One region of the Leifsonia sp. Y878 genome, then DNA from elsewhere that is predicted to be linked to it. Evidence: predicted binding sites of a transcription regulator. Region 1 holds the regulator's gene; the other holds the start of a gene.
The links. The regulator HspR, encoded in region 1, represses chaperone genes until heat shock. The targets are predictions, from matches to a motif close to AAGTTGAGTCNNNNNGACTCAACTT.
Positions count from the first base shown of each region.

Region 2: AC25Y4_RS13155 (Hsp20/alpha crystallin family protein) is a predicted target of HspR. The motif match lies at 3,854-3,878, and genes of this name have one in related genera.

Region 1 is NZ_JBYHFS010000004.1:277,542-291,893, forward strand. It holds gene AC25Y4_RS14620 (MFS transporter) at 1-1,055, opposite strand, end outside; glycine riboswitch at 1,192-1,290, shown strand; gene AC25Y4_RS14625 (L-serine ammonia-lyase) at 1,490-2,887, shown strand; gene AC25Y4_RS14630 (winged helix-turn-helix transcriptional regulator) at 2,888-3,304, opposite strand; gene AC25Y4_RS14635 (aldo/keto reductase family oxidoreductase) at 3,433-4,305, shown strand; gene AC25Y4_RS14640 (InlB B-repeat-containing protein) at 4,366-6,198, opposite strand; gene AC25Y4_RS14645 (hypothetical protein) at 6,345-6,932, opposite strand; gene dnaK (molecular chaperone DnaK) at 7,160-9,028, shown strand; gene AC25Y4_RS14655 (nucleotide exchange factor GrpE) at 9,028-9,621, shown strand; gene AC25Y4_RS14660 (DnaJ C-terminal domain-containing protein) at 9,614-10,612, shown strand; gene AC25Y4_RS14665 (heat shock protein transcriptional repressor HspR) at 10,614-11,030, shown strand; gene AC25Y4_RS14670 (class I SAM-dependent methyltransferase) at 11,238-12,389, shown strand; gene AC25Y4_RS14675 (glycosyltransferase 87 family protein) at 12,367-13,689, opposite strand; gene AC25Y4_RS14680 (EI24 domain-containing protein) at 13,819-14,352, opposite strand, start outside.
Region 2 is NZ_JBYHFS010000003.1:412,594-426,945, reverse strand. It holds gene AC25Y4_RS13180 (type III polyketide synthase) at 1-496, opposite strand, end outside; gene AC25Y4_RS13175 (phosphatase PAP2 family protein) at 493-1,323, opposite strand; gene AC25Y4_RS13170 (NADP-dependent oxidoreductase) at 1,410-2,327, opposite strand; gene AC25Y4_RS13165 (NAD-dependent epimerase/dehydratase family protein) at 2,391-3,266, opposite strand; gene AC25Y4_RS13160 (winged helix-turn-helix transcriptional regulator) at 3,377-3,802, shown strand; gene AC25Y4_RS13155 (Hsp20/alpha crystallin family protein) at 3,930-4,376, shown strand; gene AC25Y4_RS13150 (phosphodiesterase) at 4,602-5,534, shown strand; gene AC25Y4_RS13145 (stealth family protein) at 5,515-7,344, opposite strand; gene AC25Y4_RS13140 (DUF488 domain-containing protein) at 7,578-7,949, opposite strand; gene AC25Y4_RS13135 (thioredoxin domain-containing protein) at 7,946-9,997, opposite strand; gene AC25Y4_RS13130 (hypothetical protein) at 10,071-11,189, shown strand; gene AC25Y4_RS13125 (RidA family protein) at 11,294-11,701, opposite strand; gene AC25Y4_RS13120 (winged helix-turn-helix transcriptional regulator) at 11,779-12,153, shown strand; gene AC25Y4_RS13115 (NtaA/DmoA family FMN-dependent monooxygenase) at 12,180-13,598, opposite strand; gene pnuC (nicotinamide riboside transporter PnuC) at 13,701-14,352, opposite strand, start outside.

The DNA of each region.
Region 1 (14,352 bases):
ATGACCGGCTTCGGACCGATCTTGTCGTCGAGCAACCCGATCGACACGGTGGCGACACCGGCGACCACGTTCGCGGCGATGGCGAAGATGATGACCTCGCCGGCGGTGAATCCGAAGGTACCTGCGGCCAGGATTCCGCCGAAGGAGAAGACGCCTACCAAGCCGTCACGGAACACCGCACTGGCAATGAGGAAGAAAACCGTCTGCCGACTGGTCTTCCAGAGCGCTGCAATGTCGCGGCCCAGCCGAGCATACGAGGCGAAGAATCCCACCTTGTCGCGGGCGACCTTGGCCGGCGCGTGGTACTCGGGCACGGCGAGCAGCACGGGGAGGGCGAACAATCCGAACCAGACGGCGGCGATGAGCATCGAGACGCGTACCGCCATGCCGTTCTCGTTGGTGACGCCGAACAGGCCGACCTCGGGGTTGATGAAGCCGAAGTACACGATCAGTAGCAGCACGATGCCGCCGAAGTAGCCCATCGACCAGCCGAATCCGCTCACCTTGCCGATGGAGCGCGGGGTGGACACGTTCACGAGCATGGCGTTGTAGTTGACCGACGCGAACTCGAAGAAGACGGTACCGACGGCGAGCAGGAGCAGCCCCAGCCACAGGTAGGAGGGGGAGGGCTCGACGAAGAACATCAGTGCGGTGACGGCAACGACGACATACGTGTTGATGGCCAGCCAGAACTTGCGACGCCCGGAGACATCGGAACGCTGCCCGGTGATGGGTGCGAGGAGCGCAACGATCAGGCCGGCGGCCGCGAGTGTCCAGCCGAGCTGGCTGGAGACGAAGGCCTCGCCGCCGAAGGATTCGCCGGTGAGGTAGACCGTGAAGACGAACGTGGTGACGACCGCGTTGAAGGCCGCTCCGCCCCAGTCCCACAAGCTCCAGGAGAGCACTCTGCCCTTGCGCGCTTTCTGGGCGGCGACCGACTCCACCTGGGCGTTATCCACGCCGATCGTCGCGGCGGCTCCGTCTGGCCTGGTCAGGTGCGACGGCGGAAAGTTGCGGGGCGAATTCGTGGGCTCCGGCTTGGAGTGCTCGTTCATGAGTTCAGGCTACTGGCGAGCGGTGAACAATTGGGGAAGGTGACCCGAACGGGGACCCCCTTGTGGCCTCGGCCTCACCGGCCGCAGCGGAGGGAACTCAGGTATGGTTTTGACAACCCACAATTTCACACGCCAGTCATCCGCTGCGGGAGAGTTCTGCCGGCAGTTTTCGGCAGGCGCCGTAGGAGCAAATCCTCCCCAGGAATCTCTCAGGCCCCTGTACCGCTGCGGTAGGCACCTCTGAAAAGTGGCCAGGCATTCACCCTGACCCACCGACGGTGCAAGCGTCAGCCCAGCCAGGGCCGGCGCGGAAACTCTCAGGTCCGATACAGAGCGGGGAGGACTCAACGATTGCCCGCGCCCTGCGCGGCCTGACCATCGGAGATCCTCGTGACCCCATCCCGTTTCCGCTCCCTCTTCGCATCGAACAGCTCATGGCTGTAGGAGTCTTCGACCTCTTCTCCGTCGGCATCGGGCCCTCGAGTTCGCACACCGTTGGGCCGATGCGGGCAGCCGCCGTGTTCGCCAGCGAGTTGGCCGAGCGCGGTCTCGCCGAGAGCGCAGTAGGACTTCGCGTCGACCTGTACGGGTCCCTCGCCGCCACCGGCCGTGGGCACGGCACCATGACGGCCGTGATGCTCGGCCTCGAAGGTCGCCATCCAGAGCTGATCCTGCCGGAAGAGGTCGAAGCCAGCCTGGTCAGGATCGCGGCCGACGGCGCGCTCGTGCTCGCCGGCATCCGCTCACTGCCGTATGCCGAAAGCGATATGGTGCTGCACCCGCTCACCGTGCTGGCACGCCATACGAACGGCATGAAATTCGAGGTGACGGATGCCGCTGGCGCTGTTGTGCACGCGGCCACCTTCTTCTCTGTTGGCGGCGGGTTCATCGTGCGCGAGGGGGAGGAGCAGACCAAGGCCGAGCAACTGGCTGCGTCGAAGCAGGACCTCCCGCTGCCCTTCCGGACCGCGGCCGAGCTGCTCGCGCACTGCCGGGAGCAGGAGCTGAACTTCAGCGGTGTCATGCTGCAGAACGAACTCGCCAGCCGCACTGAGCCCGAGGTGACGGCCGGGCTGCTGCACATCCGCGACGTGATGGAGGAGTGTAAGAACTCCAGCATCGCGCGCACCGGAACGCTGCCAGGCGGGCTGAATGTGCGCCGCCGCGCGCCGGCCTGGTACCAGCGTCTGCTCGTCGAAGACCCGAACCGCGACCCGAAGTTCTGGCAGGAATGGGTGAACCTCGTGGCGCTCGCCGTGAATGAGGAGAACGCAACGGGCGGCAGGGTGGTCACCGCGCCCACCAACGGAGCAGCCGGCATCATTCCCGCGGTCATGTTCTATGCCACGCACTATGCGCCCGGCATGGATACCGCCAGCCAGGAGGTGAAGGACGCCGCCGTCGTGCGCTTCCTGCTCGCCGCCGGTGCCGTCGGCGTCCTCTATAAGGAGCAGGCGTCGATCTCAGGCGCGGAAGTCGGCTGCCAGGGCGAGGTGGGGTCTGCGTCGTCGATGGCCGCCGCCGGCCTGGCCGAGGTGCTCGGCGGCACGCCAGAGCAGGTGGAGAACGCGGCCGAGATTGCGATGGAGCACAACTTGGGCCTCACCTGCGATCCCATCGGAGGCCTCGTGCAGATCCCGTGCATCGAGCGCAACGCGATCGCGGCCGGGAAGGCCATCAACGCCGCGAAGATGGCGCTCTGGGGAGACGGAACGCACCGGGTGTCACTCGACGAGGTGATCGTGACCATGCGGGAGACCGGCAAGGACATGAGCTCGAAGTACAAGGAGACCGCGCTCGGCGGCCTCGCCGTCAACGTGGTGGAGTGCTAGCTAGCTGGCGTAGGACTCGCGGTTGGAAAGCACCTCATCCATGTGCGTCTCCGCCCACGATTTGAGTCCGCGGATCATCTGGTGCAACGACAGTCCAAGATCTGTCAGTTCGTAGGTGACCGTGACGGGAACCGTCGGTGTCGCGGTGCGGCTGACTAATCCGTCGCGCTCCAGCGACCGGAGCGTCTGGGTGAGCATCTTCGGGCTGACTCCGGCCAGCGTGCGGGACAACTCCGAATAGCGCATCGGCCCGGCCTCGCCGATGCAGTCGGGGCCGCTTCCGAGCGCGGTGAGTATCAGCGTGACCCATTTGTCGGAGATCCGGTCCAGCAGCTTCTGGCTCGGGCAGACGGCCAGGAAGGCGTCGTAGTTCGTCTTGTTCTGCGCCTTTTGTGCGGCGGCGGTCATGGTTGCCATCGATGGTTCCTTCCACCCGCGGGTAACTAACGCACCTGAAAGTGCCTACTTCCCGACGGGAAGTTACTTCCTCATACTGGGGCAAGGAGCCATTCGGCACCAGCCCCATTCCACGGAAAGGCAAAAACTTGACCACGCTTTCAACCACACTTCCCGGCGGCACCTGGTCTCTCGGCGACCTGACGGTCTCGCGTTTCGGATACGGCGCTATGCAGCTCGCCGGCCCCTGGGTCATGGGCCCGCCCGCTGACATCGATGGAGCACTCGCCGTGCTCCGTGAGGCCGTAGAACTCGGAATCACACACATCGACACGAGCGACGCCTACGGGCCGCGCATTACCAACCAGCTCATCCGCGAAGCGCTGCACCCGTACCCCGAATCCCTTCACATTGTGACCAAGGTCGGTGCGAACCGCGACGAGCAGGGCGGCTGGCCTGCGGCCCGTCGACCCGAAGACCTGCGCCGTGCTGTGCATGAGAACCTCGAAGCACTCGGCCTCGAAACGCTCGACCTCGTCAACCTCCGGCTCGGCAACGCTGAGGGGCCAGAGGCTGGTTCGATCGCCGAGTCGTTCGAAGCGCTCGTCGAGCTGCAGGAGGAGGGCCTGATCCGGCATCTCGGCGTGAGCAACGCGACGGCTGAGCAGGTGGCAGAGGCCATGGCGATCGGGCCGATCGTGTGCGTGCAGAACATGTACAACCTCGCCCACCGCCATGATGACGAGCTGATCGACATGCTCGCGGGCGAGGGCGTTGCCTACGTGCCCTTCTTCCCGCTCGGTGGCTTCAGCCCACTGCAGTCCGAAGCGCTCTCAGCCGTGGCGTCGCGATTGGGCACGACGCCGATGTCGGTCGCCCTGGCGTGGCTGCTGCAGCGGTCACCAAACATCCTGCTGATTCCCGGAACATCGTCGGTCACGCACCTGCGCGAGAACATCGCTGGCGCAGGGATTACGCTCTCGGCAGACGACGTCGCCGAGTTGGACACGATCGGCCGCTAGCCGATCGGACGGACGTCCGGGGCCTCGCCTTCGTGTGATGACGAGGCCCAAATGTGGCGCTTAGACCGCGCTGGCGCGGCGCCGGCGCACGAGGACTCCGGCGAGCCCTGCGATGAGGAGAATGAGCGCTCCGAGCCCTGCCGCACCGCCGTCGAAACCGGTGGATGCCAGTTTCGGGTCGACTGACGCCGGCGTGACCCTGGGTGTGACGGTCGGCGTTGGGGTGCTCGTGGGCGGCGTGACTACTGCGACGGCGGTCCACTGGGCGTAGAGGACAACGTCGCCGGTCACGGTGCCCGCGAAGTTCCACTTCGTGCCGCCGGTCGCGGCCGTGTACCAACCGTTGAGGGTGAACCCTGTGCGAGTCGGCGCGCCAGGCGCGGCGATCGTCGTGCCGTAGTCGGTGGTGACGGATGCGACGGCGCTGCCGCCCTGCGCGTCGAAGCTGATCACATGGCGGTCGAGGGTCCACGTGGCATACAGGGTGAGGTCGCGGGTCAGGACCGTCGTCGGCGTCATGGCGGTGGTGCGCGCAGCATCCGTTGACCAGCTGAACCCGTAGTGCAGGGGCGCGGCCAGCGTCGGAAGGGTGAGCTGGGCCGCGGCAAGCGTGCTGGCATATACGCGCAGCGGAGGGACGGCCGCTGGCGTAGCGCCGGAGCCGCCCGTGGTGTCGAAGGTGAGCTCAAAGCTGTTGGAGCCGATGTTGCCCGTCAAGCCGATGGAGCCGGTGTTGACGATCGCACCGGTATTGGTGATCGTCCCTGCCCCGCCGATCGCGCCATTGTTCACGATGGTGCCGGAGTTCTGCACGGTGGTGCCCGCCGGAATGGTCAGGGTGCTGCCGGGCGTGATTGTCAGGGTTCCGTTGTTCGAGAGCGAACCGAATGCAGCTGTGCTGTCGCCGCCGCCGATCAGGAACGAGCCGGGAGCGGATGACGCGGAGACCGTGACCTGCGCGCCGCTTCCGATGGTCAATGCGCCGCCGTCACCAGTGAAGGCACCGCCGCCGATTGCCGTACCCTGCAACCCGCCGTTGGCCGTAACCACGCCTCCGGTGATGGTGACGGTGCCGCCGTTGCCGACGCCGACGCTGCCCTGTCCTCCGCCAATTCCGGAGGCGTAGATTCCTGCCTGCGCGGTGACGGTGCCGCCGGAGATGGTTGTGATCCCGCCGTTCTTTCCACCGTTGCCACCGCCAATTCCGGCACCTTGGTCTCCGCCCGTCGCGGTTATGGTGCCTCCGCTGATCGTGGTCGTCCCGCCGCTGCCGCTGTAGCCGCCGCCGATTCCGGCCGATGAAGCGCCACCCTGTGCGGTAACAGTTCCCGCGGTGATCGTGGTGGTTCCGCCCTCGCCCAGGAAGCCGCCGCCGATTCCGGCGCCGCCGGAGAGGAGGCCGATGGTGTCGGTTCCTCCTCGTGCGGTGACGGTTCCGCCGTTGATCGTGACAGTGCCACCATCTTCAAACGGCCCGCCGCCGATTCCTGCGGCGTCGTCCCCGCCGGTGGCGGTGAGCGATCCATTGGCTCCGCTGTCGACAATGACCAACTCCGTACCAGCAGGCACTCCGACCCCGGCCAGGTTAAACCCGCCGACGGCCGTCAAATCCTGACCGTTCAAATCGAGCGTCACCGGCAACCCGGCGGAGACCTTGAGAGCGGGACCCGAGAGAACGTCAATGTCGTCGCCGAGGGTCACCGTTCCGCCCGCGGCGAATGCCGCAATCAGGCCAGCGGCATCGGTGACCGTCGTGGCGGCCGACGCGGCCTGCACAGGGGCAGCGGTGAAGCCGAACGCGAGCAGAGCTGCGGTGACGGTAAGGGTTGCCGCTGTCCGTCCGACTGGTGTGTGCTGGAAACGGGCAGGCGTGGCGCGTGCTGCGGCAAACATCGTTGAAGTCCCCTTATTTAGATATGTAGGCACAGGCTAGCGGCGCGGCGCAGCGCGGCGCAGGCTAGAACTGGCCCCAATTATGGGGAGAACGGGGCGCAGAAACGAGGCGAAGGAACGCGCCGCGGAAACCCGCCGAAGCAGGGTCAGGACGGGAGTCCGGGCACCCACTCGAGCATGTCGGGGAAGCTGGCGTAGTACAGCTGGCCATCGTGATGCACGAAGCCACCGTCAACGTAGTTCGGATCGGTGTCCGGCTCATTGAAGTAGCCAGGGAATGACGCGTCGTCGCTGACATATCCGGTGTCGAGGAGCGAGGCCCTGAAGGTGTCCCACTCGGCGTCAGACATGGCGAGCTGCCCGAAGACGACCATCACGTCGCCCATGTTGCCCCAGAGGCAGACCATGCCGCCGTCGTCGAGGATGAACTGCAGGTCGGTGCTCCACCACTGCGTGAACTCCTTCGACGTCAGGCCGGATGCCGCGAAATCGTCGTACGCAGCCGGCTCGAGCGCGGTGTCGCAGGTGGGCGCGGCAGCCGAGTTGGGCGCCGCAGCCGCGGTGGGCACGGGTGTGCCAGGGCCCAAGAACACAGGGGTATTGGCAGGGGCTGGCGACGGAGCCGTGGCACTCGACGTTGGAGGGACGTCGGGCGTCGCACCGCACGCGCTGAGCGTGAGCGCGGTGGCGGTAACGAGAAGGAGCGTGGTCAGAATGCCTCGAGATCGCTGCATGTGCACAGCATAGGGACGATCGCTGGCCCCCGTACCAGGAACCGGCAGAAAACACCTCTGACCGGCATTCGCTCAAAGTTGAGCCATTCACACTCAACTTTCAGTTGGCCGTCTTGACAACAAAATCTCCGCGATGGAATACTTGAGCCAGCAGCGCTCAAGTCTTGAAGCGCCGCACAAGTTTGAAATACAGCACCACAACCGAAAGCAATGAAGGAGACGCACATATGTCACGTGCAGTAGGTATCGACCTCGGAACCACCAACTCGGTGGTTGCCGTTCTTGAGGGTGGAGAACCCACCGTCATCGCGAACGCCGAAGGCCTTCGCACCACCCCGTCTGTCGTCGCATTCACCAAGGACGGCGAGGTGCTCGTTGGCGAGACCGCCAAGCGTCAGAACGTCACCAACGTCGACCGCACCATCTCCTCCGTGAAGCGCCACATGGGCACCGACTGGACCGTCGCCATCGACGACAAGAAGTACACCCCGCAGGAGATCTCGGCACGTATCCTCGCCAAGCTGAAGCGCGACGCTGAGCAGTACCTCGGCGACAAGGTGACGGATGCCGTCATCACCGTTCCCGCTTACTTCAACGACGCTGAGCGCCAGGCCACCAAGGAAGCCGGTGAGATCGCGGGCCTCAACGTTCTGCGCATCATCAACGAGCCGACCGCTGCAGCCCTCGCATACGGCCTCGACAAGGGCAAGGAAGACGAGCTCATCCTGGTCTTCGACCTCGGTGGTGGAACGTTCGACGTCTCCCTCCTCGAAGTGGGCAAGGACGACGACTTCTCGACCATCCAGGTTCGCGCCACCTCCGGTGACAACCGCCTCGGTGGAGACGACTGGGACCAGCGCATCGTTGACTACCTGATCAAGAAGTTCAAGGAAACCACCGGCGTTGACGTCTCGAACGACAAGATCGCCAAGCAGCGTTTGAAGGAAGCCGCGGAGCAGGCCAAGAAGGAACTCTCCAGCAGCATGTCGACCAGCATCCAGCTGCCGTACCTGTCGCTCACCGAGAACGGCCCCGCCAACCTCGACGAGACGCTCACGCGCGCACAGTTCGAGCAGATGACCCAGGACCTGCTCGACCGCACCAAGAAGCCGTTCCAGGACGTCATCCGTGAAGCCGGCATCAAGGTCGGCGACATCTCACACGTCGTTCTCGTTGGTGGATCGACCCGTATGCCCGCCGTCTCAGAGCTCGTGAAGCAGGAGACCGGTGGACAGGACCCCAACAAGGGCGTCAACCCTGACGAGGTCGTCGCCGTCGGCGCCGCACTCCAGGCCGGCGTGCTGAAGGGCGAGCGCAAGGACGTTCTGCTCATCGACGTCACCCCGCTGTCTCTCGGTATCGAGACCAAGGGCGGCATCATGACCAAGCTCATCGAGCGCAACACGGCCATCCCGACCAAGCGCAGCGAGACGTTCACCACAGCGGATGACAACCAGCCGTCCGTGGCGATCCAGGTGTTCCAGGGTGAGCGCGAATTCACGCGTGACAACAAGAACCTCGGCACCTTCGAGCTGACCGGTATCGCACCGGCTCCGCGCGGCATCCCGCAGATCGAGGTCACCTTCGACCTCGACGCCAACGGCATCGTGCACGTGTCCGCCAAGGACAAGGGCACCGGCAAGGAGCAGTCGATGACCATCACCGGCGGCACCGCGCTGGCGAAGGAAGACATCGAGCGCATGGTTCGCGAGGGTGAAGAGAACGCTGCAGAAGACAAGCGTCGCCGTGAGGCCGCTGAAGTTCGGAACGGCGCCGAGCAGCTCGCGTACTCGATCGACAAGCTCATCAAGGACAACGACGACAAGCTGCCCGCAGACGTCAAGTCTGAGGTCCAGGCTGATGTCGACTCGCTCAAGTCGGCGCTCGCCGGTGACGACGATGACGCAGTCAAGACCGCGTTCGACAAGCTGAACGAGAGCCAGGGCAAGCTCGGCGAAGCGATCTACGCTGCCAGCCAGGCTGAGGGCGCTTCGGCTCCCGCCGGCGATGCAGGCGAGCAGCCGACATCCGCTTCCTCCGACGAGGACGTGGTTGACGCCGAAGTTGTTGAAGACGAAGACGAAGCGAAGAAGTAATGACTGACAACAGCCATGAGCACGAGCACGAGCCCGTGAACGAGCCCGTGGATGAGTCGTTGGCCGAAGGGGCGCCAGAGTCTGGCGCCCCCGAGGCGACGGCCGACGGGATCGAAGAAGACGAGTTGACGGTTCAGGACATCCTGGACGCGGCGAACATCGAGGCTGCAGATCCCTCGAACGAGCACCTTGCCGACCTCAAGCGCATCACGGCTGAGTACGCCAACTACCGCAAGCGCACCGAAGCTAACCGTGAGGTTGAGCGGGAGCGCATTGTAGGCGACGTCGTGAAGGTACTGCTGCCGGTACTCGATGACCTGCACCGCGCTGAGAAGCACGGTGACCTCGAGGGCGATTCGGCATTCGCCACCATCGCCGCGAAGTTGCGCAGCAGCGTCGAGAAGCTCGGACTCACCTCGTTCGGTGAAGTGGGGGAGCCATTCGACCCCACCATCCACGAGGCGATCTTCCAGCTGCCAGGCGCTGACGTAAGCACTGAGACCGTAGCGGATGTCGCTGAGACGGGTTACCGCCTCGGTTCCACTCTGCTTCGCGCGGCCAAGGTCGTGGTCCAGGTGCCGAGCGATGGCTAGCCAGGACTGGTTCGACAAAGACTTCTACAAGGTTCTCGGGGTCTCGAAAGACGTCACCCCGGCCGAGTTGAAGAAGGTCTACCGCAAGCTCGCGCGTAAGTATCACCCGGACTCCAATTCGGGAGATGCGACAGCCGAAGCGAAGTTCAAAGAGATCAGCGAGGCGCACTCCGTGCTCTCCGATCCAGAACAGCGCAAGGAATACGACGCGGTTCGCGCCATGGGCAGTGGAGCACGCTTCACTGCCCCTGGTGGCGGTGGCGGCCAGCAGGGCGGTTTCGACGATGTCTTCGGCGGAATGTTCGGCGGCGGCACCGGCGGGCGGCAGAGCTATTCGTTCCAGCAGGGTGGTTTTGACGACATCCTCGGTGGCATGTTCGGCGGCGGCAACCCCGGCTACGGAAACGCCAGCGGCGGATTCCGTGGCTATGGCGGGCCGAGTCGCGGACGCGATGTTGTGGCATCCGCAACGGTTGATTTCATTACGGCGACCAAGGGTGACACCATCACCCTGCAGACGCAGGATGGTCACCCGCTCAAGGTGAAGATTCCGGCTGGCGTTGCCGACGGTCAGAAGATCAAGCTGCGTGGCAAGGGCCAGCCGAGTCCGGATGGCGGCGAGAACGGAGACCTCATCTTGACCGTCAATGTGCGCAAGCATCCCGTGTTCGAACGTGACGGGCTGAACCTTCGGGTGGCCGTTCCCGTGACGTTCGCTGAGGCTGCACTCGGCGCGACCATCGAAGTGCCTACCCTCGGCGGGGACCCCGTGAAGTTGCGGGTTGCTCCCGGCACGCCGAGCGGTCGGGTGCTTCGGGTCAAGGGCCGCGGTGTCAGTTCTGCAAAGGGCACCGGGGACCTCCTCGCGGTGGTTCAGGTTGCCGTGCCATCACACCTGTCGAAGGAGGCAGAGGAGAAACTCGCTGCCTTCGTCGAGGCTCTGCCGAAGGAGAATCCGCGAGAGGATCTCCTGGCGAGGGCCAGAGGCTGACGTGGACGAGAATTCGCCGGTATTCGTGATTTCAACGGCGGCCGAACTGGCCGGGATGCATCCGCAGACCCTGCGCCAGTACGACCGGATCGGGCTGGTGAGCCCAGGCCGCACGCTCGGTAAGTCGCGCCGATACTCCATGCGCGATGTCGCGAAACTGCGCGAGATCGCCCAGTTGAGTGGCGAGGGCGTGAGCCTGGAAGGCATCCGGCGAATTCTCAACCTGGAAGACGAAGTGAACGGCCTGCGGGCCAGGGTGGGCGAGCTCGAATCGGCATTGGCCGACGAACTGCTCAACCGCCCTGGTCGGCGCGTGTTCGCGGCGGGCTCAGCAGGCGACGTCATCTCAATGCGGGCCGGCACGCGCACGCGGCGGTCGAACGCCGTGGCGATCTGGCGCCCGCTCGACCACAGGTAGCATCTGCGAACTCGCTCCTCTTTCGTTGATTGAGGAGCGCCCGAGGAACGAGGCCGCGTCTCGAAATCGAGCCACGCGGGTCGAACGCAGCCGCGCTGTAGTTACAACACCCGCAAAGCTGCGTTGGACCCGCGCAGCGGGTGCTGCGGGTGTCGAGGCACGCTCGCAGCATCCGCGGCGGTGCCCGGCTCGGGTACCGTTGCGTAAGTGACAGAATTCTCGTTCGAGCAGCTCCGCCGATGGCCAGACGTCGAAGCCGACAACCTCTTTGCGTTCGACGCCAGCGACCGACTGATCCTCGATGAGGCCGCCGCCGCACTGGAGGCGGTCGCCCCTGACGAGGTCGTGGTGCTCGAAGACCACTACGGCGCGCTCACGCTTGGTGCCGCAGCGCTGCATGGCGCAACCGGAATCCGGGTGCACCAGGACGGCATGTCGGGCGAACGCGCCCTCGCCGCCAACGCCGCTGCTGCAGGGCTGACGGATGCCTACCGCTCGCTCCCACTGGACGCCGCCCTGCTCGCAGGCGCCCGCGTCGTGCTGCTCCAGCTGCCGCGCAGCCTGGGGGCGCTCGACGAGATCGCCGAATCGATCGCCAGGTTCGCCGCTCCAGACGTGCGTGTCTTCGCCGGCGGACGCCTCAAGCACATGACCCCCGCCATGAACACCGTGCTTGCCCGGCATTTCGGCAGCGTCACGGCGTCGCTGGCCAGGCAGAAGTCCCGCGTGCTCATCGCGAGTGACCCGCTGAGCCCCGCCGCCAACACCTCTGATGCCACCGCCGCCCCCTCCGCGTGGCCGCACCGCGAGTACCACGCCGACCTCGACCTCACGGTCTGCGCGCACGGCGCCGCCTTCGCCGGCACGTCTATCGACATTGGAACCCGCTACCTGCTCGAGTTCATCGACCGGATGACGTCCGATGCGGCATCCGTCATCGATCTCGGCTGCGGAACCGGCGTCTTGGCCGTGTCCATTGCGCGGGCACGTCCTGACGTTCACGTGATCGCCAGCGACCAGTCGGCAGCCGCCGTGCTGTCGGCACAGGCGACCGCTGCGGCGAACGGTGTGTCTGAGCGCGTGGAGGTCGTGCAGGATGACGCGCTGAGTAGCCAGCCTGACGCATCCGCTGACTTGATCGTGCTGAATCCGCCGTTTCACATTGGCTCGTCGGTGCACGCCGGCATTGCGCTCAAGCTGTTTGAGGACGCGGCCAGGGTGCTGCGGCCAGGGGGCGAACTGTGGACCGTGTGGAACAGCCATCTCGGCTATCGGTCACCGCTCACGCGCATCGTTGGGCCGACGCAGCAGGTGGGCCGCAACACGAAGTTCACCGTCACGGTGTCGAAGCGCGCCTAGTCATCTGCGGTGATTGCTGCGCCATCACCGGTGCGGATGTGGGTGTGGAAGCCGTGATCAGCTGCCAGATCTTGCCGACCGACCAGGCGAAGACGGCGACCAGAAGTGCGTTCCGCACCGTGAGCAGCACCACCGCGAAGGGGTCGCCGTCGACCAACGGCAGGTAGAAGACGGGGAAGATGAGCGTGGTCAGCACGCCAATCGCCAACATGAGGTAGGCGGGGGTGCGCCAGCGGCGCCAGTTCTGGGTGATGCCGACGGCGACGATCGGCGCAATCCAGAGCATGTACTGCGGCGACCCGACCTTGTTGAACACGACGAAGGCCCCCGAGAGCGCGAGGGCACCGAGCAGCAGCAGCTCAGACCGCGCGGCCGTGCGCCTGGCGGCCAGCACCATGAGCACGAAGATCCCGGCGATCGCAACGAACATGAGTGGCGTCATGGCGGCCGCGACGGCATTCGCTCCTGGCCCCGCGATCTCCCGCGTCGCCATGGCGTAGTTCTGATAGATATACGTGTCCCGCTGCCCGAAGGCGGCCAGCCACACCCACGGCGTGGCGATGGGCGCTTCCAGCTGCAGCGAACGGCCGGACTGCATCGTGACGAAGCCGGCAATGAAACGGATGCCGCCTGCCGCCCACACAAACCCGACAATCGGGATGGTGACGGCGATCGCGGTCGCAATGACCGTGAGGCGGTGCTTCGACGCGACGACGACGGCGAGGATGACGGCCGCCGGCCATACCTTGATCCAGGTGGCGATGGTGAGAATCACGCTGGCCACGACAGGGCGCCTGGCCACGAGGACCAGGGCCAGGATGACGAGCGGGGCGGTGAGGCCTTCCAGTCGAAGCAGGCCGACCGGGCTGAGCACGAAGGTGAAGCCCAGCCACCACCAGGCCGCCGTGTAGCCGCGGACGCTGCGCCCCCAATTCGTGAGCGCGGCGACGGCGACGGCATTCAGCGCCGTCGTGAGCAGAAACCAGAGCAGTTGGTACAGGTACGGCCCGCCGAGTGCCGCAAAGACGATGGGAACCAGCGCCCCGATGGGATACACCCACTCCGTGTTGATGCCTTGCCAGACGCCAAGGTTCAGGCCCTGTTCGGCCCAGGTTCGGTAGAGCACCAGGTCGCCGAGTTCGTGCCCGGTGAGGATGACCGGCAGCAGGGCAACCAGGAAGACAACATGAACGGCGGTGAATCCGAAGACAAGACCGCGCGGCGTGTGCAGCCAGGTGCGCTGCTCCGTGGAGAGGGAACCATTGATCCTTCGGTCGACACGATCGAAGAAAGCGGACATAGCGTGCCTTTCAGCCGACGACTGTGGCAACCAGCGGCCACACCGTGGAGTTTAAGAGCCAGAGGTGAAAAGCACATGGCCGGTATCCGACGATGTGGGGTTTGCCCTGAGAGTGCTCTCAGCCGTTCCTTACAGGTTTCGCGGCTCCTGAAGGGGCTCTTGAAGGGTGGCGCGCGGCGCCGCTGCTGGTGCCTGGCCCACTGCCGTCGCACCCGCCACGCGTGCGGTGTCGAGCGCCAGGCGAGCGAGGAACGTCGATCCGGCAACGGCGGCCGGCATGCTGAAAACGGCGCCGAACGGAATCATGAACAGCAACTGGGTTCCAACGCCGAAGCCGAGCAACTGCCAGCGGATGCCGCGGCGCAGCATCCGCTGAGTCGCGCTCGGTATTCCGCGCGCCTCAAAAGCCCGCGAGCTCAGCTCAACGGCGAGCAATCGCCCGGAGAGAGTGACGCCAAGGACGGGCCCGAGCACTCCGCCGACGAGCGGCACGAACCCGACGAGCCCGACCCCGAGCGCGGTGACCACGCCAAGGCAGAGCAGCCAGAGCGAACTGCGCACCGCCCGCCAAAAGCCGGCTCCCTCCTCGGGAATGGGGCCGCCGGCCGCGTCTTCGGCCGCGCGCCAGATCCGCTCATAGAAGGGGTCGCCGATCGCGAGCGT
Region 2 (14,352 bases), on a different contig from region 1:
CCAGCATGAAGTCGGGTCCAGGAGCGTAGAAGCCCGTGCACGACACCGTCACCACGTGCGTGATGTCGGCGGCCTCCACGCCGGGGCACGCCTCGAGTGCGAGCCGCCCCGCCTCCACGAACAGCTTCGTCGCCTCGGTGATGTACAGCTCATTGCGCGCGCCGGTGCCCGGCACCAGCAACCGCCGCGTCTCCGGATCGAAGAACTGCGGCTCATGGTCACCCGCCTGGGCATCGAGCGTGAGCTCTTCGATCACCGTTCGCCGGGTATCGATACCCGACATATTGAACGAGGTGGTGACCAGCCGTTGGGCAAGCCGACTGAGATCAGGCTGCGCGGCGAACACGTCGCGTACCTGGTCCTGCACGAGAATTGTGGGAGGGACAGCAGTCTGCAGCCCTCTGAGCGTGACGACCATAGGGCCAGTGTTACACGCGACTTCCCGGGATGGTAGACCTGCCCCGCAACCGGCCTGCGGCGGAAAGGTCGGGGTCAGGGCAAGCGCGAGAACGTGCGGACGGCCATCGCTGCGAGCGAGAACCCCACTGCGATGATGGCTGCGACCCCGCCGATGTACGCGATGACGGTGTTCGGGTCGTCTTTGGCCGAGTTGACCAGCGTCAGCACGAACGCAATCACCGTGACCACCAGGAACGGCCCGATGAGCCAGATGAGCAACGCGATTGGTCGCGCAGCACGCACCGGCGCCCGCCCAGGAACCAGGACAGCCAACAGGAATCCCGCCGCGCACCCCCAGAACGCCACGACGAGAAGCGCCGCGATCACGTCGCTCGGCCGATGCCACTGATTGGCCAGCGTCGACACCCCCGCGACGACGGTATAGGCGGCGCCGAGTCCGGCCACTGCCGGCCTCGTTCGAGCGCTTGAAACCAGGAAAACAGCGAGAGCGGATGCCGCGGCAACCGTCGTATGCCCCGAAGGGAATGAGTTGTCGGCGAAGCCCTCAACACCGAAGTCCGGCCGGCTGAGAATCGCGTACTTCAGGATCTGCGTGGTGGCGGCAGCCGCTGCAGCCGCAGAAAGCGCGACGACCAGGGTGATCCAGTTGCGTCTGACCAGGGCAATAACGATGGTGAGCACGAAGCCGACGATGCCCGAAATTGCCGGCAGCGCATCGAGAATGCGCCGCGTGAACGGGGTGACGCTGCGCCAGCCGAAATCAGCGCCGTTGTAGGCGAGCTGGTCGATGAGCTGCCCGGCCTCCGTGCGCACGAAATAGACGTAGAGCACGATGAAAGCGGCAACGAGGCAAACGGCGGCGACCAGGTAACGTCCCGGCGAGTTCGTCTGGTTCTGGCGCACCCTTCAACCTTTGCACACCGAAATCGGTGATCGAGCCACCAGCCTCCAGCGGCGGCCCAGACCAGGCCCAGTCAGACCAGGCCCAGTCAGACCAAGCCCAGAACGACCTTGCCCCGCAAATGTCCGCCGATCAGGTGCGCGTACGCATCTTTCACGCGTTCTAACGGATAGACGCTGTCGATGGGGAATACGAGATCGCCCGCCGCGATGAGTTCCGCCACCTTCTCCAGTTCGCTCACGCCGGCCTGTGCGCCGCCGACACCCTGGATTCCAGCATCCGTTCGATGGCCACGCGCAGCGATGGTGTTGATGCGGTGCCCTGGCACGCCGAGCTTGAGTGCCGCGTCGATGCTGGAAGGGCCGTTGTTGTCGAGGGCCGCCGTGACGTGCGGCGCGACGGCGCGAATACGGTCGACCATGCCCTCGCCATAGGCAACTGGAATGATGCCGAGGCCGCGCAGGAAGTCGTGGTTGGCCTCGCTCGCCGTGCCGATGACGGTGGCGCCGGTGCGCTTTGCGAGTTGTGCAGCCAGCACGCCGACGCCGCCGGCCGCCGCGCTGACGAGCACGGTGTCGGCGGAGGTGAGTCCGAGCGAGCGCACGGTCGCCCATGCCGTTCTACCGACGATATCGAGTGCGCCGGCCTCGTCCATGCCGAGCGCCGGGGGCTTGCGAACGACCTGGTCGGCGTCGATGACCAGGTAGTCGGCCTGGGCGAACATCCGCTTGCCCCCCAGCACCTCGTCACCAAGGTCGAAATCGACAACGCCTGTGCCGATCTCATCGATCACTCCGGCGAAGTCATTTCCGTTACCGCACGGAGGCTCAGCGTGATAGGCGGCAGCCGTTGGCCCGCCGCGAAAGATCTTCCAGTCCACCGGGTTCAGGCCGGCAGAGTGAACGCTCACGCGCACTTCTCCTGGCGCAGGCGACGGCGGATCGTCATGCACGATGTGCAAGACCTCAGTGCCACCGAATTCGTCAAACCGCACGTAGCGAGCCATGCCGACAGCCTAGGCAGTGCTTTGTGCTTCGGCTAGGGCAGCCAGCACCGCGACGGCGAACGACTAGAGAGCCACCGGCGCGGCCACGCTCAATTCGGCTATGAGCGATGGTGCTGCCGGCCGCCAGCCGAGTTGTTGCCTGGCCGCGTCTCCCCTGGCCTGCTGGTCGAGCAACAGGGCGTCGGCGAACGCGCCTCCCAACCGCGCGCGGGTGGCATCGGCGCTCTCTGGCACGATCTCGCCCGTTGGCCCGACGACGGCACGTCCGAGTTCCCGCACCGTCGGATTCTCACCGCTTGCGCCGACGAACCGCGTGTTGCCAGGTGATGTCTCAAGCGCCCGCACGTACAGGTCGGCGAGGTCGTCGACGTGCACTGTCGCCCAGTGCTGGTCTCCGTTGCCAACCAGCGTGAGCGCGCCGCTCTGCGTGCGTGGTGCGTCGCGGATGATGCTGATCGGGATGCCACCGCCGTTCCCGTAGACGATGGCCGGCGACACCACGCTGGCTCTCACAGCGGATGCGAGGACTCGCGCTTCCCGTGCAGCTCGCCACTGTGTCAGTGCTGGCGGATCGAGGGGGCTGTCTTCGGTGATGGCCGCGTTGTCGCCCCATGACCAGATGCCACCCGTGTGGACGTACGGTTTTCCGGTGCCACCGAAAGCTGAGATCACCGCGTTCAGGATGGCGTCGTCAAACGCTGCGGCGCTGCCCTCCGCGGGGGCTGCAGCGTGAATGGCCCCGTCGACCTCACGCAAGCGGGCGACCAGCCACGCCTCATCCGTCACATCGTGCACGAGCGCCGTCGCCCCATCGGACGCGACTCTTTGGGCTGCCCCGTCGCTGCGCACGACGGCCGTGACAGTGTGTCCGCTCTGCTGGAGCCGTCGAAGAACCGCCGAGCCGATGTAGCCGGTGGCACCGGTGAGAAGAATATTCATGCCTGCATCCGTTCTGATTGTCGTTGTGGTGTTGATTCGTTGTGCTGTTGACCACTTTCGCCAATAGTATGAATTAGATACTGGATACTTCAACGGAAGTCGGTTACCCCTTGGATAGCATCGCGATCCCGAATGACACAGGCGCCGTGTCATACGACGCCCTCAAGCCGTCATGTCCGAGCCGCGTGATCCTCGGTCGCATCGGCGACAAGTGGACTCTCCAGGTCTTGCTCTCGCTGAACACGGGGGTGAAGCGCTTTTCGCAGCTCAAGAACGACATCGGCGTCGTGACACCGAAGGTTCTCACCGAGACGCTGCGCGCGTTGGAGCGCGACGGCCTGCTCAGCCGGGAAGTGTTCGCCCAAGTTCCCCCGCGCGTCGAGTACACCCTGACACCGCTCGGGATCTCACTGCTCGAACCCGTCCAGGCGATTCGAGTGTGGGCCGAAGCCAACGTGGAGCAGATTCTGGCGGCGCGCGAGCAGTCCGACGACGCTGGCCAGGCCGCAGCCTTGCGTTCGCTCAAAGCCAACTGAGAATTCGTCGTGTCCGTTGGCAGGCATCCGGCACCGGTGTTTAATTGTCAATAGTTGAGTCCCCTCGACTCAAGTTATTGACATGCGATTGAGAATCGGGTCTCGACCCGGAGCTAGGGAGTAGACAATGGCGAACTTTGACCCACTACGCGACATCGACCGTTTCGCGGGCGCACTGCTCGACAACCGACTTGGGCCGCGCCGGATGCCCATGGACCTGTACCGCGACGGCGATGTTTACCTGTTGAACGCCGACATGCCCGGCATCGATCCTGGTTCGGTGGACATCGATGTCGACGGTCAGCTCCTCACCATTCGTGCAGAGCGCACGCTCGCCAACCACGAGGGCGTCAAGTGGATCACGCGCGAGCGCCAGGCCGGATCCTTCCTGCGCCAGCTCCAACTCGGCGAAGGCGTCGATGTTGAGCGGATCAGCGCCAGCTACGCCAACGGAGTACTGAGCGTCACCATCCCGGTCAGCGAACGGGCGAAGCCACGCAAGGTGAAGGTGACGACCTCAAGCAGCGAGGGCGCGCTCTCGGTCGGCGAGAACAAGCCGCAGTCCGCCGAGTAGCCGGCACCGCTTTGCCAGCACCGCGAAAGCGCACTGTGTGTCGATCTGACATTGTCAGACAGACACACAGTGCGCCTTCGCGTGACGCACACAGTGCAGCAGGCGTACAGGCGCACTGCGCGTGGCGTACACCGGATGTTCAACTACCCGTGTTCGAATATCGGCAGTACCGTTAGTGCATCCGCGCAGAGTGTGCACGTGACAACGAATGGAATCTTCGTGAGCATGCGAACGGCCGAATACCCCAGGCCGGACCACTTTCTCATCCACCTCAGTGATACGCACCTTCTTGCAGGGGGCAATCGCCTCTACAACACGGTGGACAGCACGCGACACCTGGTTGAACTCTTCGCCGCTGTCGAATCATCGGGGAGCCGTCCAGAGGCGATCATCTTCACCGGTGATCTTGCCGATCGCGGCGAGCCAGGCGCCTACGACGAACTACGAGCGATCGTCGACCCCGTTGCCAAACGCCTCGGCGCCCAGGTGATCTGGGTGATGGGAAACCACGACGACCGCGCCGCGTTCCGCACCGGGCTGCTCGACCAAGGTCCGACGACAACCCCCGTCGACAGCGTCACAGAGATCAACGGCCTGCGCATCATCACGCTCGACTCGACTGTTCCTGGCGCGCACCACGGCGAGGTCACGCCTGCCCAGCTCGAGTGGCTCGATGACGTGCTTGCCGTTCCAGCGATCGACGGTTCCATCCTGGTCATGCACCACCCCCCGATCCCGAGCGTGCTCGACCTGGCGGTGTCCGTCGAACTGCGCGATCAGGGCCCGCTCGCCCAGGTGCTGCGAGGAACGGATGTCCGCAGCATCCTGGCCGGACATCTCCACTACTCGTCCACTGCGACCTTCGCGGGAATCCCCGTGTCCGTGGCATCCGCCACCTGCTACACCCAGGATCTCACCGTGCCCGTTGGAGGCACCCGCGGTCGCGACGGTGGCCGCGCGTTCAACCTGGTGCATGTGTACCCCGACACGGTGCTGCACTCTGTGGTTCCGCTCGGCAGCTACGAGGCTCTCGACTACATCGACGCAGACGAGAGCACTCGTCGACTGGCGGCATCCGGAATTCAGATCCTGCCGGCCGGATCGGTCCCGGTTTTCCGGGAACCGCCGATGACCCGGCCTATCCCTGTATTACGCTGATCGGCAGTGAACTGACCGGCGTCGAATCGCTGGCCGCGGTGCCCACTGCGGGCTCGCTGGCGCCACGAGAGTCGTCACTGGCCAGGCCAGGTGCGCTCACGCCATCGGCAAACCCGCTCGCGCTGGACTGTTCCACATGCTCCCATGGGGCAGGGAATGGGAAGTAGCGGTCGAGGAAGCTCGTGACGGCCTCGCGGCGCACCTCGTCGGAGATTTCGGGGAAGCTGCCGTCGTTCAGGCAGAACATGTCCTGGTCGCGCCGCTTCCGCAAACGATCCATCTGGTGCAGTGCACGCTTCAGCGTCGTTTCAACATAGAGCGAGCGAGCCTGGGTCTGCGCGACCGCGCGCCCGGTCATAAGCCCGTAGTAGTGGTACAGCGAGTTCGTCACCGAGATGTCGGTGGACGACCTGAACCGGCTGGCCGCCGTGCGGGCGAAGTCCTCGGGGAACTCGGCCTCCAGCTCGCGCATCACACTCTTCCGCATGGGAGCTGCCGTGTGCTCCAGGTGCCGGGTGGTCACCTTGCCAAAACGCTCGTGCAGCAGTGCGCGGTTGACGCGCGCGGCGTTTTCAAAGCCACTGCGCTCCGGCTGGTTCTCGCCGAGGCCGATGCGCGTTGACGCTTCGATGAACTTGGAGATGCCGCCGGGAGAGAAGAACAGGTCTGGCCCGATCGGACGACCGAAGAACATGTCGTCGTTCGAGTAGAGGAAGTGCTCCGCCAGGCCGGGGATGTTGTGCAGCTGGCTTTCCACGGCGTGCGAGTTGTGCGTTGGGAGCACGCTCGGATCGGCGAAGAACTCTTCACTGCGCATGATGGTGACCCGCGGGTGGTCGGCCAGCCATGCCGGTGCTGGCGAGTCCGTCGCGATGAAGATTCGACGGATCCACGGCGCGAACAGGTACACGCTGCGCAGCGCGTACTTCAGCTCGTCGATCTGACGGAAGCGGGCGTCGGAGTCGTCACCCTCTCCCACTACGTATGCCTGCATCCGCTTGGCGCGTTCGCGCTGGAAATCGCTGGATGACCCGTCGACCCAGGAGAAGACGAGGTCGATGTCGAAGCTGACGTCGCTGGCGAGGTCGTCGAACATGCTCTGGAAGGTGCGCCACGTGCGACCGTGCAGGTCGATCGTGGTCTCGCGGGCCTCTGAGCGAGGCAGCCGAAGCCGCATCAGCGCGTTCTCGACGGGGGCGATGATCTCGTCTTCGCCAAAGCGCCACAGTTCAAATTGGAAGGCGGTGTCCGCGCCGTAGCGCAGGCGACCGATCGGCTCGATCCGGGGGCGATACACCCGGAAGACGTTGGCTGAACGGTACGTGAGCAGCCCGTCGTCGGCGAGGAGCGCCGATCCGGTGTCGTCAGTGTGCGTGTCACCGTTCGGCTCGATGGTGACCGGACGCACGTAGAACGGCTCGTTGGCGAACTCCTCGGCGAGCACGCGGGTGATCTTCTTGCGCGCTGACCGATTGACGGCGATGACCAGCCGGCCGCCGTCGCCCCTGACGAGCAGGAATTCGATGCCGGCACGCGTCAGCGCGTCGTGTACGGCAACCAGGTCACTGACCATCGACTCGTGTGGCGTGAAATGCCCCTGCGACAGGGTGATCTCACCCTTCCGCACGACGACATCGTCTCGATCGAACCGGCGAGTTCTGGCATCCGTTGCCACCAGCACAAGTTCCGGTTCACGACTGAGGGACAGTACCGGGATCGCAGCTGTGTCAGTGCTCGCAGCATCAGCCTTGCGGAAGCCGTCGCCGTCGCCCTGAGGCGAGATGTCGTCTGATCGATCGATGGGTGCCATGGTCCTCCTGGAAGTGGAATCACGTGAGTAGGGCACAGTGTTCTGTGCCGAAGAATGTGCGTTCGATGGTGAACGTCGGCGCCGGGCGAGGGGTTCTGCGATTCCCAGCCCCCCGGTGGAAATCGCCAGAAGATCAATGGTGGCGCTTGGCACAGTCTACGCCGCAGATTGCTGCTTCCATGCACGTTCTGAGAGCGTGGTTTTTCGTGGCCCATTCGGGGGCCAGTCCGAATCTATTCGTTCAGGAATTCAGCCAGGATCCTGGCGTGATTTACCCGTGGATCATGCGCCGCATACAACAGCGTCGTCGGCCGCTTCGCCGCGTCGTTCTGCGCGATGAGACCCACCAGCGCGGCGACGGCTGCGACGCTGTCCGGGTTCTCGGTGAGCTCGGCTCTATATCGCGTCGCGAACTCGTCCATCCGGTCTGGATCGTGGTTCCACCACGTGCGGAGCTCAGGACTGGGTGCCACGTCCTTCACCCAGGCGTCAAGGTGCGCGTCTTCCTTGCGCACGCCGCGCGGCCAGAGTCGATCGACCAGCACGCGGCAGCCGTCCTCCGGGCTCAGGTCGTCGTAAATCCGCTTAATCTGTACGTCGCTCATCTCTCCATTGTGCTGTCAGCGTCCCCCGCCGCCAACCCGCGCACCCACTCAGTGGGGTCGGTGACCGGTACCCGGCACACGAAGTTGTGGCACAGATAGGCCGTCGGCATCCCCTCGAGAGCGGTGCGACCGGCGACCAGCTCGAATCCCGCCGCCACCCAGTCTTTCGCCTGGGCTTCGGTCACGATGACCGCGGTGACCGTGGCCAGCGACACGGCAGCGGATGCCGATGCGCCAGCCGATGCCGATGCGCTAGCGGATGCCGGTGCGCCGGTCTGGCCGACGGGGTTGCGCAGGTGGCCGAGGAGCCCGCGAGGATCTGCACTGGCTGCCTCTGCATTCGGAGACACCACCACGAGCTGCCGGGGAGGAACGACCAGCCGCGCCATGACGCCAAGTGCGGCACCGAACGCCAGCGGGCGCTCTGGGGCGATCGCGGCCAGCGCTGCGAGGCCGGCCTCTGCGGCCTCCCGGTAGCGCTGCTCCTCCGTCAGCTCGTAGAGCAGCCGGCATGCATCGGCCAGCGCGCTGATGCCAGACGGGTAAGCCCCCTCAGATGGATCGATCTGCACAGCGAGCCTCTGCCCGACCAGGATCGGGTCGGCGCCATGCGGAGGTGCGAACACCGCGGCGTGCGGCTGCGATCCAGGGCCGGTGCCCGCATCAGCTTCCGTGGCAGCGTCAGCGTCGGTGCCCGTGTCGGTGGCTGAACCTAGAGTGCTGTCAACAAGGTCCCGCGCAATCGTGGCGTATCGCGACTGCCCCGTCACCATCGCCAGCTCGAGGAGGCCCCGTGCGAACATGCCGTAGTCCTCCAGCGTCGCCCGCGCCGCAGAGAGTCGCTGGCCAACGGAGGCACGCACCAGCTGCCTGTCAGCCAGCAGATGGTGCGCGATGAGGTAGTCGGCGGTCGAGCGGGCAGCGGATGTTGCTGTGTCGTCTCCGAACACGAATCCAGCACGCGCCAGCGCACCGATCGCCAGTCCGTTCCAGCCGGTGAGCACTTTCTCGTCGAGGGCCGGCGGGGTTTCCACGGCGCGGTCATCCGCTTCGAGTGAGTAGTACCCACCCTCTGTGCGCTGGCCGTTGACCGTGCTCTCCGAGTCTTGTGCGCTGGCGAAACCGCCGCTCGGCAGCTGCATCACGTCGGTCAGGAAGCGCGTGATTCCGGTCGCGACGATGCGCGCCCACTCCTCGCCGGTCAGTTGCCAGGCGCGAGTGTAGAGATCGAGCAGCTGCGCGTTGTCGTAGAGCATCCGCTCGTAGTGCGGTTCGCTCCAGTCCGCCCGCACGGCGTAGCGGAAGAATCCGCCCTCGACCGGGTCACGGAGCGGCGACGCCCCCATTCGCTTCAGCGTGCGCAACGCCAGTTCCGTTCCCGACGATGAGGACGCGCTGAGCAGGAAGCCAAGAGCAGGCGCCACGGGAAACTTGGGGGCACCGTCGAATCCACCATGCGTCTGGTCTTCGTAGGCGATGAGTTCGTCGACCGCCGCCTGGAACTCTGTATCAGTCGGCAGCGGCTCCGTCGATCCGCTCAGCTGGCCGGCCGCATCGGCAATCGCAGCGGCGATCTGATCGGCGCTGGCCTCGACGGCGACTCGCTGGTTCGTCCAGGTCTCGGTGACGGCTTCGAGCACCTGCGGGAACGAGGGGCGCCCGAACGATGGCGCCGGCGGGAAATAGGTGCCGGCGAAAAAGGCCTTGCCCTGTGGTGTCACGAAGACGTTGAGTGGCCACCCCAACTCTGGCGTGAAGGCGCTGGCCGCGGCCAGATAGCTGGCATCGACATCAGGATGCTCTTCCCTGTCGACCTTGATACTCACGAAATGGTCATTCAAGTACTCGGCAATTGCCGGGTCGCTGAAGGATTCCCTGGCCATCACGTGACACCAGTGACAGGTCGAGTACCCGATGGAGACGAGCACCGGAACGTCGCGCCGGGCAGCTTCGGCGAATGCCTCTTCGCCCCAGCCGAACCAGTCGACCGGATTGTCGGCATGCGAACGCAGGTACGGGCTGATGGCCTCTGCAAGTCGGTTAGGCATGTTCTATTCTGCCTCCTACTCGTATGCAAAAGGCGGAGTAATCTTCACCGTAACGGACGGTTTTCACTCAGTGATGCGGGCATCAGAGGCCGAAGAATTGTGGTCGGCTGCGCAAGCCAATGCGCAACTGCTGGTTCGGCTACGCACCGAGTATGCCGGGCGCCATGACGTACTCGACGCGCTCTGGTGGGCCGCGCATCCGCTCACGACCTCTCCACGGCAGGTGCCGGACCCGGCGTCGCACCTCGCGAGCCTGCAGGCCGCGGTGTTCTCTCGCCGAAACGAGACGGAACCCCTGATCGAGGTCACGTACCACACCGGGTACAGCGTGCGGATGACGAAATCGGAGCACAAGCTCAGGGTGCTGCTCCAGGAACTGGCCGACGATGAGGCAGCGCTCGATGCCCTCCTCGAGCGGATGCGGGATCACCCGGCGGCGGACACCGGAACGGCTGTGCCACCCGACGCTGACACTCGCGCTAACCCTCGCGCTAACGCAGACGCTGACCTCGACACTTCCCCCGACCCTGCCCTCGCTACAACAAGCCTGGCTGATCCGACGCACCGCTGGGGCCAGCGCTCACCCCCGGCCTCGCCCCCAGAAACGCCGCCAGAATCACCCCCGAACACGCGATGGCGGAAGCGGCCGGCCACGAGCGTCCTCGTGGCGATCGGCGCCTGCGTCGGAATCGTGGCTGGCCTTATCGCTGGGGTGTGGTTGAAGGGCATGCTCGATCAGCCAGGGACAAGCACGGCCGCCGTGTCGAATATGTTCGCCGCCTTCGAGACCACGGGCTCCCCGCAGCCACCCGGCAGCGCGAGCGACGTGCTGCAGGTCTTCGACCAGCCCGCTGGGCTCCCGGGCGGCGAGACGTTGAACCTCGGGCGGGGTTTCGTCAACGAATCGATCAGGAGTGTGTTCGGCACGGTGCGGCAGCCGGGCGGATACGGGGTCTACGCCGTGCAGCGGGAAACGGATGACTATTGCCTGGTCATCCTCGACGGCTACCAGGGCATCAGCTCTGCGTGCGCGAGCTTGCGCGTGCTCCAGCAGAACGGGCTCTGGCTGATGAGCAGGGTCGTCGCGAAGTTTGCCGGCGGGGACAACCCACACAGCCCGCTCTATGTTGATGTCGCCGTACGGTGGGCGCCTGATGGCACGTTCTCCCAGCACGCCGTCCCGTCGCACTGATGGCCGAGGTGCAGACTACGCGAGCACCGTGCGTGCGCTGGGTATGACGCACCAGCCAGAAGCGTTACCGCGGCAAGACGTGGAGCAGGCGACGAGGCGACGGCTCAGTCAAGTACGGCGTATGCCTCGAGTTCGACGAGCACGTCGGGTTCGAACAGAATGTCGACACCGATGAGCGATGCCGGCGGCATCGGCTGAGGCAGACCGAGTTCCTGGGCCACGAGTTCGACGCCTGCCATGAAGTCGCCCATCTTCTCTGGCGACCACTGGGTGGCAAAGAAGCGCAGGCGCACGACGTCGGCGAACGTCGCACCCGCTCCGGCGAGCCCGCGGGCGGTATTACGCAGCGTCTGGGCGACCTGCCCGGCCAAGTCGTCCGCCATGTAGTCGGTGTCGGGGTCCCGGCCGACCTGTCCAGCGACGTGCACATGGCGGGTACCCGTCGCGACGGAGACGTGGGCGTAAGGCACGGGCTGGATCATGCCCTCAGGGGATAGCAGCTGCACGGTCATAGGTTTCCTTAGTTCGAGCGAGTAGGTACCCCATGTCTACCTGGTGCACGAAGGGAACTTCAACGAGACTAGGTGTCATGAACGAAACCTCCCACGCCGACGCTGCCCTGCTCCTGGTCGATGAACCGCACCGCGAACTGCTCGACCAGGTTCTCGACAAGTGGTCACTGCAGGTACTCGATGTGCTGTGCGGCCATCCCCTGCGTTTCAACGAGCTGCGCCGCGAGATCCCGGCCATCGGGCAGAAGTCGCTCACCGCTACGCTGCGTCGCCTTGAACGCAACGGTATGGTCGAGCGCGTCGTGATCACCACGCGTCCCCTCGCCGTCGAGTACCGAGTCGCCCCGATTGGCGACACGCTCAACGAGCTCATCGACGCGCTACTGCGCTGGACGACGGCGAACATGTCCGAGGTGGAGCGGGCGCGGGCACGGTTCGACGACGAGGAATAGCGCGCCGCTCGCCTGCGCTGCTCGCCCTACGCCGTCCGGCTACCTGCCTGCTCCTGCTGCTCCCGTTCGACGGCGTGCAGGTTTCGTGGACGGTCAAGGCCCAGGTGATCGCGCAGGGTTGACCCGGTGTACTCGGTGCGGAACAGCCCGCGCCGCTGCAGCTCAGGCACCACCAGGGTGGTGAACGCCTCGAACTGGTCGTTCATGAAGGCTGTGAGCACGTTGAAGCCATCGACGGCACCAGAGGTGAACCACTGCTCGAAGTGATCGGCCACCGAGACGGCATCCCCCACGACGACCGATGCCGGAATCACGTGCGTCACGAGCAGATGCCGGTACGTGACCGGCCGCGATGCGCTGCCAAGCCTGCGCCCGGTCCGCGCGGCAACCGTCTCGAGGAGTTGCTTGCCGACATCGCTGAAGCGGGCAGCCACCCGAACGGGAACGAGGTCGTCGAGTCCCCGAGGGCCGAGCGCCACCCCAACCACCTGTGACAGCGCACGGATGCTGCGCCCCTTGGGGAAATCATCCGCTTTCGAGAGCTCTGACCCGTCGTCAAGGGGAACCAGAGAGATCAGGGTGTCGAAGATGTCCCAGGCTTCCTCCCGCGTCTCGGCCACGATGGGCAGCACAGGCGTGATCACCTTGAGCTGGCCGGGGTCGCGTCCGACGTCAGCCGCTTCCTGCTTGATGCGCGCGGTGAATGCCACGGCTTCGGCAAGCGACGGCAGGGCGACGAGAGCCAAGTCGGCCTCGTCCCGCACCAACTGCCGCGAGCGCAGCGATGTGCCGGCGTGTACCAACGGCAGGTGTCCCTGCACGGGCCTCGCCACATTCAGCGCCCCCGCCACACGCACGTGTTCGCCGCCGTACTGGGCGCGGTGCAGCTTGGACGGGTCGATCAGCGCACCGGTCACACGATCGCGCACGAATGCGTCGTTCTCCCAGCTGTCCCAGAGCAACCGCAGCGCATCAACGAACTCGCCAGCCTGGTCGTAGCGGTGCTCGTTGCCCCAGTGCTCGTCGCGCCCGTGGTTGCCGGCTGCGCGCGGCTCGGCGCCCGTCACGACGTTCAGCCCGGCTCGCCCACCGCTCAACCGGTCAACGGATGCCGTCGCCCTGGCCAATGCGTAGACATCCGTGTATGTGGTGTTGGCCGTTGCGATGAGGCCGATCTTCTTCGTCACCCCGGCCAGGAAGGTGATGGCGGATAGCGGGTCGATGCGAGCCAGCAGGTACGGGTCGCGGAACTCCAGGTCGTGGCCGGTCGCCAACCAGTCGCCGAAGAAGAGGTAGTCGAGTTTGGCGGCTTCGGCCAGTTTCGCCGTCTTGCGGAGCACGGCCGTGTCGTCGAGTGGGTTGTTGTGGGCGCCGGGGTACCGCCAGCCAGACGGGTATGCCCCGAGGGCCCTGAACATTGCTCCGAGAATGATGTGCTCGCTCATGCCTGCACGCTATGCGCATCGGGCGCGCCCCGGCGAGCGTGTTACGCCCGGCAGTTCACATGACGCAACCGGACGTAATGTAGCCCGGTGGTCGAGGAGACCCTAGGTGAGGGCTGGTGCGCCACTCTGCCTGCGCTGCACCTGCATCCAGACGAAGAAGCCGGCGAGCGTGAACGCCCCGTAGAACACGTACATCAAAGCGGATGCGTAGAAGCCAGCGCTGAACAGCAGGGGAACGCCCACGAGGTCGACGGCCACCCAGATGAGCCAGAACTCTGTCCATCCCTTTGCCATGCCGTAGGTGGCGAGCAGCGAGCCGGTAAAGATCCAGGCGTCGGCCCAGACCGGTTCGTACGATCCAAGTGCGGTGAAGATCGGCGTGAGCACCAGTGTTCCGGCAACCATGCCGACGCCGAGGAGAATGCGCACTCGATTGCCGGCCCACCGCGGGGAGACGGCAATGTGCGTCGTCGAATTCCGACTGCGCGACCACTGGATCCAGCCGTAGATCGACACCACGATGAACATGATCTGTCGACCGGCCTGGCCCCACAGGTTGATCGGGTTCGGGGTGTCGAACACCGCGCCCAGGAACACCGTGAAGAGCAGCGCGTTACCGACAATGCCCACGGGCCACGCCCAGATCTTGCGGCGCATGCCACCGAGTGCACTGGCCAGCCCGAATGCGTTGCCGACGATCTCGCGCCAGAGAACCACCTGGTCGCCGATATGTAACTGGGCGTCGAACAGCCAC